Regions from separate parts of the Cupriavidus sp. 21MJTG02-4 genome, predicted to be linked through region 1. Evidence: predicted binding sites of a transcription regulator. Region 1 holds the regulator's gene; each other region holds the start of a gene.
The links. Region 1 encodes sigma-54, which starts transcription at its own class of promoters, with help from an activator protein. Its sites were predicted from a motif close to TGGCANGNAANCTGCTTT; they were not measured.
Positions count from the first base shown of each region.

Region 2: the regulator sigma-54 is predicted to act here: its motif matches at 1,589-1,606, upstream of AC3FKH_RS00130 (pilin).
Region 3: the regulator sigma-54 is predicted to act here: its motif matches at 3,328-3,345, upstream of AC3FKH_RS11420 (PQQ-dependent methanol/ethanol family dehydrogenase).

Region 1 covers NZ_JBYOJP010000001.1:213,011-218,057, reverse strand. The annotation lists gene AC3FKH_RS01030 (PsiF family protein) at 1-334, opposite strand, end outside; gene hprK (HPr(Ser) kinase/phosphatase) at 509-1,480, opposite strand; gene AC3FKH_RS01020 (PTS sugar transporter subunit IIA) at 1,555-2,010, opposite strand; gene hpf (ribosome hibernation-promoting factor, HPF/YfiA family) at 2,392-2,745, opposite strand; gene AC3FKH_RS01010 (RNA polymerase factor sigma-54) at 2,795-4,273, opposite strand; gene lptB (LPS export ABC transporter ATP-binding protein) at 4,373-5,047, opposite strand, start outside.
Region 2 covers NZ_JBYOJP010000001.1:22,836-27,882, reverse strand. The annotation lists gene sucD (succinate--CoA ligase subunit alpha) at 1-388, shown strand, start outside; gene AC3FKH_RS00135 (TerC family protein) at 662-1,357, shown strand; gene AC3FKH_RS00130 (pilin) at 1,677-2,129, shown strand; gene AC3FKH_RS00125 (PglL family O-oligosaccharyltransferase) at 2,191-3,975, shown strand; gene AC3FKH_RS00120 (PglL family O-oligosaccharyltransferase) at 4,104-5,047, shown strand, end outside.
Region 3 covers NZ_JBYOJP010000004.1:447,839-452,885, forward strand. The annotation lists gene pqqE (pyrroloquinoline quinone biosynthesis protein PqqE) at 1-891, shown strand, start outside; gene AC3FKH_RS11415 (c-type cytochrome) at 1,116-1,439, opposite strand; gene AC3FKH_RS11420 (PQQ-dependent methanol/ethanol family dehydrogenase) at 1,522-3,264, opposite strand; gene AC3FKH_RS11425 (response regulator) at 3,463-4,083, opposite strand; gene AC3FKH_RS11430 (histidine kinase) at 4,080-5,047, opposite strand, start outside.

The DNA of each region.
Region 1 (5,047 bases):
CGTCGCCCTTCTTGCCCTTGCCTTCCTTGCTGCAGGCCGACATCTTTTCCTGCTGGGTCTTGGTCGGCTGCACGCCCTTGGCCGAAAGGCACTGCTTCATGAAGGCCTTGCGATCGTCGCCTTTCTTGCCGGCAGCCTGATCGTTGCAGTCCTTCATCTTCTGCTGCTGCGCGGTGGGCGCCTTGGCGGCGGATGCCGGTACTGCCTTGTCTCCGGGGCCCGGCGCTGCCGGCATGGCGGGCGCTGCAGGCGTGGTTTGGGTGGCGGGCTGTGCCATTGCGCCGGTGGCCAGCAGCGGCGTTACCAACACACACATCGCGATCAGTTTCTTCATGCTTGCTCTCCTGGCTGTGGAAAACTTCATGGCCGCTTTTCGCCACCCTGACAGTGAACGCTGCGGCTCCGGACTGGGCTCGATGCCCATTACAGCACAAAACGGAAGATATCCCCACCGCGTTGACTTATTTGTCAACGCCGATGTAAGCAATTGAAAACGTGTCGCGCCCGCTCAGAGCAGGCGGCCCTGCCCGCGCGAGACCGCATCGGCCTGCATCGCGGCGCGCTGGCGATCCATGAAATCGCGCAGCGTATCGATGCCGCGCAGGCGCAGGATGGTGTTGCGCACGGCGGCCTCGACCAGCACGGCGAGGTTTCGGCCGGCCGCCACCTGGATCTTGACCATATGGATCGGCAAGCCCAGCACGTCGAGGTACTGCGAATCGAGCGGCAGGCGTTCGAACTCGCCGTCGTTGCGGCGCACCAGCTGGACCACCAGCTTCATCTTCATCTTTCGCCGCACGGCGGTCTCGCCGAAGATGGTCTTGATGTCGAGCAGGCCCAGGCCCCGTACTTCGAGCAGGTTCTGCAGCAGCGGCGGACAGCGGCCTTCAATGAAATCCGGTCCCAGGCGCACGAAATCCACCGCGTCGTCGGCCACCAGGCCGTGGCCGCGCGAGATCAGTTCCAGGCCGAGTTCGCTCTTGCCCAGGCCCGACTCGCCCATGACCAGCACACCCATGCCGAGGATGTCGAGGAACACGCCGTGCATGGTCACGCGCGGCGCCGAGATTCGCGACAGGTACAGCCGCAGGTGGTCGATGACCGCCGCCGAGGAAACCGGCGTGGTGAATAGCGGCGTGGAAGAGCGCGTGCAGCGCAGCTCCAGGTCCGGCGGCGGCTCCATGCCGTCGGCCACGACCAGGAACGGCGGCTCGAGCAGGATCAGCTCGCCCATCTGGCGCTTGCGGGTTTCGTCGTCCAGACGCTGGTAATAGGTGATTTCGGGTTTGCCGAGCACCTGGATCCGGTTCGGATGGATCAGGTTCAGGTGGCCGACCAGGTCCGCGGCCGAGGTGGCCTCGCGGGCAAACTCCACGTCGAAGGCGCGATCCGCACCTTCCAGGCCAGCCACCCACGAGAGTTTGATGTCGGCTGCGTTGTCGTCGAAGATCGACTGCGAGGTGACGCCGGTGAGTTCCATGGGGGATGACTTTCGGGGCGGGGACTGTGCCGGATTTTACGATTGTCCGGTCTGTTGCCAGCCCAGGGGAGGGATCAGGGATGCCACTGCGTCAGGAGTTCATGGACCGCGTCCGGCGTGGCCAGGGTTGCCAGGCCTTCGCGCATGTCCCGATCCGACAGCAGCTGGGCAATTTCGGAAAGAATCTCGAGATGCTGCTGCGTAGCCTGTTCCGGCACCAGCAGGAAGATCAGCAGCGAGACCGGCTTGCCATCCGGCGATTCGAACGGGATCGGCTCGGCCAGCCGCATGAAGGCAGCCAGCGGTTGCTTCAGCCCCTTGATGCGCCCGTGCGGAATGGCCACGCCCGCGCCCAGACCGGTCGAACCCAGCGACTCGCGCGCGAACAGGTTGTCGGTCACGGTCGCCCGTGCCACGCCATGGTTGTTCTCGAATAGGAGCCCGGCTTGCTCGAATACACGCTTCTTGCTGGTGACGCTGAGGTCGAGGTTGATGTTGCCGGGTGGCAGCAGTTTGGCCAAACGATTCATGGGCGATGCGAGGATTTCAGTTAGCAGGCAGATCGGACTGCTCAGCCCGGAAACGAAGTGGGGCCGGATTGCGGCCACGCCATGGCTTCCCAGGCGTTCGGCCATTATAGAGCAGCGTCTCCCCTGTTCTTGTGCAATGCAGCGCCAGGCCCCTGTATGGCCTGGTCCGTGCTGGTGCCGCCACACCTGGGTACGGTGGTCGCGCCGGAGTCGCCACGCGCTATGTCTTGGAGAGCATACACCGTGCTGCGCCAGTTGCGAACACTTGTGTCCAGGACGCGCGCCCGGCCGGGGCTGCAGATGCAAAAAAGCCGCGCTACATGGCGCGGCTTGCTGTTATCAGTCCTGTTTCAGTGCCAGTCTTGCGACTGGCAGGCTTGATCATTGCTGCTGTAGTTGGGACTCGGCCATCTGGTACTTGACCGCTTCGCGGTCGTGGCCTTGCACGCGATCCTTATACCGAAGCACCTGGCGGTCCAGCTTGTCGACAAGTGCGTCGATGGCCGCATACAGGTCTTCGTGATGGGCTTCCACAAAAATGTCCTTGCCCCGAAGGTGCAAATTGATTTCCGCGTACTGACGCCTGTCCTTTTCCTTGTGATTGTCGACTGAGAGTAGCACGCTGACGCCAATGACTTGATCGAAATGCCTGACGATACGCTCCAGCTTCGTTTCCACGTACTCACGCAGCGGGGGCGTGATGTCCAGGTGGTGTCCACTGATCTTGAAGTTCATAGCGCTTCTCCTTCTGAAAGAGCTGCACCAGGCAGGCGGTGCAACTCGGCTACAAAGTCTTGCGGAGATTGACAGCAGGGATCTTCAGGGCTTCGCGATACTTGGCGACGGTACGGCGCGCGACAACGAAGCCTTGTTCACCCAGCAATTCGGCAATTCGGCTGTCGGAAAGAGGACTCCTCGGGTCTTCGGCTCCTATAAGTTGCTTGATCAAGGCGCGGATCGCCGTTGAGGAAGCCGCCCCACCGGTTTCGGTGGAAACGTGGCTGCCAAAAAAGTACTTCAGTTCGAAAGTACCCATCGGCGTTGCCATGTATTTATTGGTCGTCACCCGGGATATGGTTGACTCGTGTAATCCCAGTGTATCGGCAATCTCCCGCAAAACCAAGGGGCGCATCGCGATTTCCCCGTGCGTGAAGAAGTTCTTCTGACGCTCGACAATCGCCTGCGAAACTCGCAGGATCGTGTCGAACCTTTGCTGGATATTCTTGATCAGCCAGCGCGCTTCCTGCAGCTTTTGCTGCAGCCCCGCGGCACCGGATTCTCCCTTGGCACCGCGCAGGATCTGCGCGTACATGTCGTTGATGCGCAGGCGCGGCATCACATCCGGATTGAGCTGCGCGATCCAGCCGCCGCCGCCCTTGCGCACGAATACGTCGGGCACCACGAAGTCCGCTTCAGGGCGGCTGTAGGCGTGGCCCGGGTAGGGCGCGAGCGAGCGGATCAGTTCATGCGCGGCCTTGAGCGCCGCTTCATCAACCTGCAATGCTTTTTTCAGGCGCGTGTAGTCGCGCACGGCAAGCAGTTCGAGGTGATGGTTGACGATCGAGAGCGCCAGCTCGCGCTGCGGATGCTGCAGCCGGCGCAGCTGAAGGCTCAGGCATTCGGCGGCATTGCGCGCGCCCACGCCGGGCGGGTCGAAGCTTTGCAGCAGCGTGAGGATCGCCTGCAATTCGTCGACCTCGAATTCGAGTTCCTCGGGCAACTCGGTGCAGATCTCGTCGAGCGACGCGCTCAGGTAGCCATCGTCGTCGAGCGATTCGATCAGGAAGATCGCCAGGCCCTTGTCGCGCGTCGAGATCTTCAGCGGCGCGAGCTGCTCCATCAAGTGTTCGCGCAGGGTGGGCTCGGCGTCGCGCAGCTGCATGGGGGTCTTCTCGTCGTCCTCACCCTGCGGGCGCCGCGCGAAATCGTCCAGGCTCCAGTCGCTGCCGTAATCTTCGCTACCGCTGTCGCTATAGCTCTCATCCTCGCTGCCCGGGCTGCTGGCGTTCGCGTCGCTGTTGCCCTGCGGTTCGGCCGGTGCGGGCGCGGGTGCGCTCTGCAGGTTGACCGAGCCATCGGCCGCCACGCGCAGCGGGCTGTCGATCCAGTCGTTCTCGCGCTCCAGCAGCGGGTTTTCCGTCAAGGCCTGCTCGACTTCCTGCTGCAGCTCAAGCGTAGAAAGTTGCAGCAGCCGGATCGACTGCTGCAGTTGCGGCGTGAGTGCCAGATGCTGGGAGAGACGGAGCTGTAGCGACGGTTTCATGCGACCTATTCTATGCGCATCCAACCGATGTTGGAACGAAAATTGCTATCGCTGATGCTGCCTGATCGTCTCTGCCAAGCGCACCTGCCGCCCCAGGCTTCACATGCGGAAGTTCTCGCCCAGGTAGACGCGGCGCACCGACTCGTTGGCGATGATTTCGTCGGGCTGGCCCGATGCGAGTACGGTGCCTTCGCTGATGATGTACGCGTGGTCGCAGATGCCAAGCGTCTCGCGCACGTTGTGGTCGGTGATCAGCACGCCGATATTGCGCGCCTTGAGGAAGCTGACGATGCGCTGGATCTCGCCGACCGCGATCGGGTCCACGCCGGCGAACGGTTCATCGAGCAGGATGAAGCGTGGCGAGGACGCCAGCGCGCGTGCGATTTCCACGCGGCGGCGCTCGCCACCCGACAGCGACAGCGCAGGGTTGTTGCGCAGGTGGGCAATCTGCAGGTCGTCCAGCAGCGTATCCAGGCGGCTGTCGATCTCGGCTTTCGGCAGCGGCTTGCCGTTGACCAACTGCAGCTCCAGCACCGCGCGGATGTTCTCTTCCACATTGAGCTTGCGGAACACCGACGCTTCCTGCGGCAGGTAGGACAGGCCCATGCGCGCGCGCTCGTGGATGGCCAGGCCGCTGATGTGCTGACCGTCGAGCACGATATCGCCCTCGTCCAGCGCGACGAGGCCCACGATCATGTAGAACGACGTGGTCTTGCCCGCGCCATTGGGGCCGAGCAGGCCCACCACCTCGCCGCTCTTCACCTCGAGCGACAC
Region 2 (5,047 bases), 190 kb from region 1:
AGCCGTGGGCCAGCTGACCGCGCTGGGCCTGGGCCAGTCGTCGGCTGTCGGTATCGGCGGCGACCCGATCAACGGCCTGAAGCACATCGACGTCATGAAGATGTTCAACGACGATCCGGATACGGACGCCGTGGTCATGATCGGTGAGATCGGCGGTCCGGATGAAGCCAATGCGGCCCACTGGATCAAGGACAACATGAAGAAGCCGGTGGTTGGCTTCATCGCTGGTGTCACTGCGCCTCCGGGCAAGCGCATGGGCCACGCCGGCGCGCTGATCTCGGGTGGTGCCGACACCGCCCAGGCCAAGCTGGAAATCATGGAAGCCTGCGGTATCACGGTGACCAAGAACCCGTCGGAAATGGCTCGCCTGCTGAAGGCCAAGCTGTAAGTCACACATCCAGGCCCGGCGCGCTCATGCGGCGCGCAAGGCCCTGTGTGGAACCGCTCCGGCGTGGCTGGGAGCGGGATTGCCCCCGCCAAGTGCGGGGGCAATGTCATTGTGGCGAAGGGCTTCCTAGGGTATTTCCCGAGAAGTTTGCCTCTGACTTGAAATCGAATCGAAAGGTTCGCACGCTATACATGTCTGTTTTTTCAGACATCCGAACTGCCGCAATCGGGCGCGGTCGGACATATTAGATAGAAAACCTCGAGGAGCACTGCCGTGGAACTGCTGTCTTCCACCACGTTCTGGATTGCGTTGGGATCGATCATCCTGACCAACATTGTCCTGTCCGGCGACAACGCGGTCGTTATCGCGCTCGCCTCGCGCAACCTGCCGCCCGCGCAACAGAAGAAGGCCATCTTCTGGGGCAGCGCCGCCGCCATCATCATGCGGGTGGTGCTGACGGTGGCAGCCGTCAAGCTGCTGAGCCTGCCGTACCTGAAGATCGTCGGCGCCGTGCTGCTGGTCTATATCGGCGTGCAACTGCTGACCGGCGAAGATGACGAAGACGGCCACGACGCCAAGGACAACATCTGGCAAGCCATTCGCACCATCCTGATCGCCGACCTCGTCATGTCCCTGGACAACGTGGTGGCCGTGGCTGCTGCCGCGCAGAAGGGCCCCGAAGGCAGCCAGCTGATGCTGCTGATCCTGGGCCTGGGGCTGTCGATCCCGCTGATCGTGTTCGGCAGCACGCTGCTGCTCAAGGTCATGGAGCGCTTCCCGATCATCATCGTGCTGGGCGCCGCGCTGTTGGGCTACCTGGCTGGCGAAATGCTGGTGAGTGATCCGATCGATGCTGCGTGGTTCGAACTCAATGTGCCGCACGCCCACCTGGTGTTCGGTATTGCCGGGGCGATCCTCGTGGTGGTGGTCGGCAAACTGATGAGCCGCCGCGCTGCGCAGACGGCCTGACGAAGCGGGCGTGCTGAACGCCGCATAGCAAAGGGCAGCCCTGGTGGCTGCCCTTTCTGCTGATGGATGCCCGGAAATTCGGGACTAACTTATGTGAGTTATCGCATATTTTGTCGGTGTGCCAGGAGACATTGGCAGACAACTGACAATTTTTGGTGCTGGAGCATGGGTGCACGTTTAGCGGGTGACGAAATTTGTCGCCTGGCCCCCTGTTAGTGGGGTATCGATGCCTGGCACAGTACCTGCTCTATCCTCCCCGCACTTCACAAATCGAAGACGTGCAGTGCATCAACCTAAAATCTCTTCGAGGGGTCATCTCATGCAACGGGTACAACAAATCAAAAAGCTGGGCCGTCGGGTCCAGAAGGGCTTTACGCTGATCGAACTGATGATCGTGGTGGCGATCATTGGTATTTTGGCGGCGATTGCGATTCCGCAGTATCAGGATTATGTGACGCGTAGCCGTTGGTCGGATGTGTATTCGCAGGTGGCGCCGCTCAAACAAGCTATTGCGCAATGTACGCAAACCAATGCAGGTGGTTTGGGCAGCTGCGACTCCGTTCCGAAACTGACCAGTGAAGTCGGCTATGCGACGTTGCCGGCGCCGGCCAACGCCTCGGTTTCGATCGGGACGGGTGCAGCCATCACCATGGCTGCACAGGGCCAATTGGGTACGGGCTGTAGCGTTATCCTGACCCCTACGCTGACTTCAAACGCTGTAACCTGGGCTGCTTCCAATTCGGGTTGTACCAAGTCGCAAACGGGCGTTTAAGCTACTTTGCTGTGAATCGAAAGGGCATCCTTGGATGCCCTTTTTTCATGAGAATCGTTTCGTGAAATCTGGATTCGATGAGTGGAATCTGAGGGTGGCGATGGTGTTATGTAGCGCCATCTGGTCAGCACCGTTTTTGGTGGCGCCGCATACGTTACCCATATCGACCTTCTATGCGGAGTCACTTGCGATTGCTATAGCCATTTTAGTGGGTATCCTAGCAATAGCGACTGGTGTAAGGCAGGGGGATTCGTTGCCGATTGCCGCTGCTGTAGCGGCACCGACTGGTTTTATCGTCGTCCTGCTAGTACAACTGGGCATGACTCGTGCTGGGCGGCCGGTGGAGCCTTTTCTGGCAGTTTTTTTTGCACTGTGTGCGATAAGTGCCATTCAGGCTGGTGTGTTGTTTGGCCAAGACCGCGAGGCGGTCAAGCGTTTGCTACAGGCATGCGCGGTCGGAACCCTGGCAGCTGGATTGTTCTCGTCTGGCATTGCCTGGTTACAGGCGTTTGGACTGGAGTCCCACTACCTCCCATGGATTGCTGAGTTTCCGCCTGTTCCCGTTGGCGCGGGACGAAGACTATTCGCCAATCTCTACCAGGCCAATCACTTCGGAACCGTATGCTTACTGGCGGTGGCCAGCGTCGTCTATCTGCGTCGTGTTGGCAAATTAAGCCGCCTGACACTGATTTCCTCATTGCTCATTCTGGGTATTGGGGCGGCATTCACGGCATCGCGTACTCCGCTAATTCAAGCCGCAGTAATTGTCGTCTGCGCGACAGCAATGGCGCGCATGCGACTCAGTTCGAGACATCCTTATGCCGGATGGTCGCGGGCATCGTTGTTTGGCCTGTTGCCCTTTGGCTTTCTGCTGCTCGCTGTGATGTTTGTAGGTTGGCTCAACCAGACTTTCGAACTTCGACTCGCAAGTTCGTCTGTCCAGCGTATGGCGGGTGAGGGAGGGATTTCACTAAGGTTGGCGTTGTGGCGGTATGCCACCGAGGTTTTTCTTCAACACCCGCTATTTGGTGTCGGCTGGGGGGAATATGTTCGCGCCCAATTCTTGATTGCAGATCGTCTAGGCCCCGTAGAGATGGCCAACAACGCGCACAACATTGTGTTGGATCTGCTCGCCAAAACAGGTCTCATTGGCGCCATTGTTGTATTCCTGCCGTTCATGCTGTGGGCTTGGCGCGTTATTCATGAGGTACGCAAGAACAATACCGATATAGAGCGCTTATATTGTCTTACCATGGTTGCCGTGGTGGCGGTCCATGCAATGTTCGAGTTTCCTCAGAACTACGCATTCTTCCTACTGCCAGTCTGCTTATTGGTTGGTCTGGCTGAAACACGCAATTGGCGTGGCATGACGAAGGCGCTATCACTGAGTGCGAGCGCTGCTCTGCTTGGTATCATGGCTATTGGACTCGTGTTCGCGGGTTTCGATTATCGGAAGGCCGAGGTTGCATATCGGCCTCGCGGTGAGTTGCTTTATTTCGCTAACCCGGCATTCATTTATGCCGACTGGGCGCGATATGGCTTGGTAAGCCAGATGCCGCTCGACAAGGAACTCTTGCCGGAAAAGATCTCGATGCATGAGAGTGCACTTGCTATTTCGGCGTCTCCGAACTTCATCCGCCGGTACATTATCCTTCTGGCTTTGGACGGACGCACCGACGATGCCCTGCTTCAGGTCAAGCGGCTCCGGTCTTTCGCCTTGGACCAGTTCAACCAGCAGTACGAGTGGCTTGTTGGCATGTGCGACGAACAGAAGGGCCAGGTAAGCGAGTTCAAGGCGCGCTTGTTGGCGCTGTACGGTCCACCTAGCCCACAGAACGCGAAGTAATATTGAGGCAAGCCTATTCGCATTCCCAGGTGTGCATTGGCTAGCGTGACGGTCGAAGGGGCTTCGGATATGATCCGCCTCTTCGACAGGTTACGGACAGAACCCAGCTGGCCGCAAGCGAATGCTTTATGCCTTTGTCCTTTGTATTAGTTCTTCCGTTGCTGGTCTCCCGGCACACTTTGCCGCTTGCAACGTTCTACGGCGAGTGGCTTAGCGCAGCGCTTTTCTGCACAATCTGTTTGGTGTCGTTCGTTCGGAATCGCGATGTGCAAGATAATAGATCCATACCATGGATCGCAAATCTGCCGATCTGGTTACTAATTGTTAGCTTTCTCCAGATGGCCTCCGGGTCTCCGGATATCACAGGAAGCCGTCTTGCTACTCAACTGACGCTTGTGGCGGGCGCAATTGTTATGGTCGCGACGTGGCATCGGGATCAGTCGGTTTCCGGAAGTCGACTGAACGTCGCCACAGCTCTCGCGACTGCTTTCCTCTTCGCCGGCCTTTTCGGCTCGTTGTCTCAGTGGGTCCAACTCTTCCATCTCGAACCCCACACCTTCGGCCTAGTCTCCTCCTACTTCTACGACGACAACCGCCGCCTCTGGGGCAACGTCAACCAGCCCAATCACCAGGCCACCATCGACGGCATGGCATTGGTCGCCGCAACATGGCTAGCCTCGCGCGGCAAGCTGCGTTTCCCGATGTGGCTGGTTGCCGTGATCCTGCTGGAAAGCGGCATCGTCCTGTCAGGCTCACGTACTGGCGTCCTGCACGTGGGCATCGCTGCGCTCTACGCCCTCATCGCCGCATGGCTTGCGCGCGGTGCTCGACGCGATATCGATCCCATGCAGAGACCGGTCGGCCTTCTGGCAGCGGCAATCGCCACGGTCGTCGTCCTGCTGGCGCTACAGCCGACCATCAAGGCCGCAAGCCACGCCTTCGACTGGCGCCTGTTCGATACCGTCGCACAACTAAAGTCCGCGGACCAGACATCCGCACGCCGCGCACTGTGGACCCACGCCTGGGCCATGTTCCGCACGCATCCATGGCTGGGCGTAGGCTGGGGCGAATT
Region 3 (5,047 bases), on a different contig from region 1:
CTGGGCTTCTATACCAACCTCATCACTTCCGGGGTGGGCCTGACCGACGCCAGGCTCGCCGCGCTGCGCGACGCGGGCCTGGACCATATCCAGCTGTCCTTCCAGGATTCCACCCGCGAGCTCAACGACTTCCTGTCCAGCACCCGCACCTTCGACCTGAAGCAGCGCGTGGCAAAGCTGATCAAGGCGCACGGCTATCCGATGGTGATGAACTGCGTGCTGCATCGGCACAACCTCCCGCATGTCGGCACCATCATCGAAATGGCGCTGCAGATGGGCGCCGAGTACCTGGAGCTGGCCAACACGCAGTACTACGGCTGGGCCTGGCACAACCGCCTGGCGCTGATGCCGACGCAGGAGCAATTGCTGGAAGCGGAGTCCGTGGTCAGGCAATACCGCGCGCGCATCGGCAGGCAGTGCCAGATCCTGTTCGTGGTGCCCGACTACTTCGAAGGCAAGCCCAAGAAGTGCATGAACGGCTGGGGCACGACCTTCCTTGGCGTGGCGCCCGATGGGACGGCGCTGCCGTGCCATGCGGCGCGGATGCTGCCGGGCCTGGCGTTGCCCAATGTCACCACGCACGGACTGCGGGAGATCTGGCATGACAGCGAGGCGTTCCGCCGCTTCCGTGGCACCGGATGGATGCAGGAGCCCTGCAAGTCATGCGACCATCGCGAGGAAGACCATGGCGGTTGCCGCTGCCAGGCGCTATTGCTGACCGGCGACCCCGCCGCGACCGATCCGGTGTGCGAGCGCTCCGGCGAACATGGCAGGGTCCGGGAGATCGTGCTGCAGGGCCGGCTCGCAGCCTTGCAACCGAACACCGAATTGCAGCCGATGGTGTTTCGCAGCGATGGCAATTCACTGCGACTGAGCCGCGGGAACGAATGATGGGTCGGTCCCCGGCTGGGCTGGCACTACGGATGTAGTGCCACAACCCACGCTAATCCTTACCTGGTGTCCTGGTGCAGAAATTCGTTGAATCAGTCAGCCGATAAGTCGCGCGATGCGTCGTCGCCAATGCTCGCAAGGCTTCAGCCTTGCTGCGCTTGGCTCCTGGCCTCGCACGCCTTCTCGGCAGACTTATTTCTTCAACGAATTTCTGACTCAGGACACTAGCCAACGCTCAGCACCCACTCCGCGAGTTTCCTGGCATCCGCCTCCCCCAGGTTGCCGTGCGCCGGCATGGGAACCGGCCCCCACACACCCTTGCCGCCTTCGCGGATCTTCTTGCCGAGCCGCTCGGCCGCCTCGCTGTCCCCCTTGTACCTGGCCGCCACCTCCGCAAAGCCGGGACCCACAAGCTTCGTTTGGCTGCCATGGCAGGCGAAGCATCCGTTCTTGTCCGCCAGGGGCTGCATATCGGCCGCCGTGCCCGCCAGAACCACACCAGGCAGCAGCAGCGAAGCCGCTACGCATACCATCCATTGCTTCTTCATACCGCTTCCCCGCTCTATCACGTTGCAAGTAAGAGGGCGTCGCCGTGGCGACGCCCTTGTCTAGCCATCAAGCGGCCCGGATTCAGCCCTTATGCAGCTTGAACACCCACACCGAACCGCCCTGCTCCAGGAAGTTCACGCGCTTGGCGACTTCCCCGCCCCACAGCGGCACGGCGCCGCCCCAGCCCGATACCACGGCCACATATTGCTCGCCGTTGTCTTCCCAGGTGACCGGCGGCGCCACCACGCCACTGCCGGTCTGGAACTTCCAGAGCTCCTTGCCGGTCTTGGCGTCGGCGGCCTTCAGGAAGCCTTCGGGCGTACCCCAGAACACCAGGCCGCCGGCGGTGGTCATGACCCCGCCCCACAGCGGCGCGTTGTTCTTGACCTCCCAGACGATCTTGCCGGTCTTGGGGTTGATCGCGCGCAGCGCGCCGATGTAGTCCTCGTTCAGCGGATGGATGGTGAAGCCGGCGCCGAGGTAGGCGGCGCCCTTCTTGTAGCTGACGGGCTCGTTCCAGATATCCATGGCCCACTCGTTGGCCGGCACGTAGAACAGGCCGGTCTGCGGGCTGTAGGCCATCGGCTGCTGGTTCTTGCCGCCCAGGAAGCCGGGCGCGGCCAGCACGGACTTGCCCTTCTTCGGGTCGGTGCCGCTGGCCGGGTCGCCGGGGCGGCCTTCGTCGATATAGTTGGGCCGGCCGGTCTTCAGGTCGATGCCGCTGGCCCAGGTGATCTTCTTCACGAACGGGAACGCATTGACCAGCTTGCCGTTGGTCGCGTCGTTGACATAGAAGAAGCCGTTGCGGTCGGCCTTGCCGCCCATGCGCTTGCCGTCCAGGTCGAAGGTCACGAACTCGTTGACGCCGTCAAAGTCCCAGCCATCGTTCGGGGTGTTCTGGTAGTGCCAGACGATCTTGCCGGTGGCCGGATCGATGGCCACCGTCGACGCCGAGTAAAGGTTGTCGCCCTTGCGGATATGGCTGTTCCACGGGCCGGGGTTGCCGGTGCCGAAGTAGACCAGCCCCGTCGACGGATCATAGGTGCCGCCGAGCCAGGTGGCGGCGCCGCCGGTCTTCCAGGTCTCGCCGGGCCAGCTGGCGTTCTCGGTGCCGGTCACGCCGTTCTCGGTCTTGTTGCCGTCCTTGTCGTACTTGTAGCCCATGTGGCCTTCGACCACCGGACGCGACCACACCAGCTGCCCGCTCTTGGCATCGCGCGCCTCGACCCGGCCGACCACGCCGAATTCGCCGCCAGAAATGCCGGTGAGCACCATGCCCTTGACGATCAGCGGCGCCGCCGTGTACGAATAGCCCGCGGCATAGTCCGCCAGCTTTTCCTTCCAAACCACCTTGCCAGTCTTCTGATCAAGCGCCACGAGCTGCGCATCCAGCGTCCCGAAGATCACCAGGTTGTCGTAGAGCGCCGCGCCGCGGTTGACCACGTCGCAGCACGGCATGATGCCTTCCGGCAGCCGTTGCTCGTACTTCCACAACTTCGCACCGGTCTTCAGGTCGAGCGCGTAGATGCGCGAGTACGACGCCGTGACAAACATCTTGCCGTCGTGGATCAGCGGCTGGGCTTCCTGCCCGCGCTGTTTCTCGCCACCGAACGAGAACGACCATGCCGGCACCAGGTTGCCGACATTTTTGGCGTTGATGCGCGTCAGCCCGGAATAGCGCTGGCCTTGCGGCCCCATGCCCCATGACAACACATCGCCGGGGCTCTTGGCATCGTTCTCGATCATGGCATCGGTCACCGCCGCCTGCGCGGCCAGCGTGGCCACGGCAGCCGCGGCTGCCACCACTACTCGTAAGGTCCTCATTGTCTTCTCCTCTTTATTTTCCGTTTCCACCGGTGCGCCACTGCGCCGCAACCAGTGACGCAGTTGGCAATTCCCATGCCAATCGGATTTGCGCGCCAGTCCGCCGATTGCCGCCGCATGGCGGCGTGGCGGCCGTGTCAGCACGCAACATTGCGTTGCATCTGCTCCAGAACTGAACAACCTGCAGTGGCCGCGCCATCAGCCAAATCCGTGCGCCACCGCATAGCGATGCATCTCGACGCGGTTGGCCAGCCCCATCTTCTTGCGGATTAGCGTCTGGTAGTTGGCCACGGTCTTGGTGCTGAGGCAGAAATGCGCGGCGACGTCCTCGATCGCGGTGCCGCGCGCGAACTGCCGGAACAGGTCGAATTCGCGCGGCGACAGCGCGAAGTGCGGCGGCTGCGCGCCCATGTCGACCAGGCCGGCGATGTCATCGGACAGCACTTGCTGCCCTGCGGCGATCCTGCGTACCGCGTCCACCAGCGCGTCGGGCGCGCTGCTCTTGGTCAGGTAGCCGGCAGCGCCGGCGCGCATCGCCTGCATCACGACGGCCGCGCTGTCGTGCATGCTGAACACCAGCGTGCGCAGCGCCGGCACACGCACGCCCAGCCGCCGCAGTATCTCCAGGCCGCCGCGGCCCGGCATCGACAGGTCCAGGATCAGCACGTCGGCCCGTGTTCGGACCAGCCAGTCGTAGGCGGCATCGCCGTCGCCGAACTCCGCCACCACGCGCATGCCTTCGTCCAGTTCGAGCAGCCGCCGGTAGCCCGTGCGCACCACGGCGTGATCGTCGGCAATCACCACATCGATCGGGTTCATGCCGCCTGCCTCCCTGCTTGCATCGATGGCGCCTGCGGCGCGGGCGCAGGCAGCGGAAAAATCGCGCTCAGGCGGCAACCCCGCGTATCCCCGGTGCGCTGGGCGTCTCCGACCAGCAGCGTGGCGCAATGCGCCCAGGCGCGCTCGTGCATGCCCCGCAGGCCATGGCTGCGCTGCAGGGCCGCGTCGATGTCACCGATGCCAGCGCCGTCGTCCTCCACACACCAGCAGACCTTGTCCCCATTCCTTGCGATGCAGACCGACGCCCGGCGGGCGCTGGCGTGGCGCATGACATTGGTCAGCGCCTCCTGCGTCATCCGGTAGAGCGTCAGGGTCAGGTCCGGCCCCAGCATGGCGCCGCCAAGATCGACGGCGCAATCGAGCTGCACCGACTGGCCCGGCTGTCCCCGCCAGCTGCGCACCAGGTCCTGCAGCAGGCGGTCCACGCCGGCGACGTGTCCGTCGGGCTGCGCGCCATGCGGGCGCAGACGATGCAGCAGGTGGCGCACTTCGTCCTGGATCCGGGCGCAATGTCCAGCCAGGTCGTTGGCCACGATCTGCAGCATCGGCGCATGCGAGCACTTGCGCACCAGGTAGGCGGCATCGGCGCGCATGGCGGTCAGCACCTGGCCGAACTCGTCGTGCAATTCACGCGCCAGCCTGGCACGCTCGCATTCCTGCGCGTCCAGCAGCTTGCGGCTCAGCGCGCGCCGCTCGGCCTGGTGATGCGCCAGCGCGCCGGCCAGGTCGTTCAGCGCGCGGCGAACCTGATCCAGTTCGCGGATGCGCATGGCGGGCAGGCGCAGGCTGTAGTCCTTGCGCTCGTAGTGGCCAATGGCGTCGAGAATCTGCTGCAAAGGCGCAAGCGCCCGGCGCAGCAACCATGACAGTCCGCACAGCAACAGCACGCTGTACGCGCTCAGCAGGGCCAGGTTGCCGATGACGTCGCGGCGCGCCTCGCGCA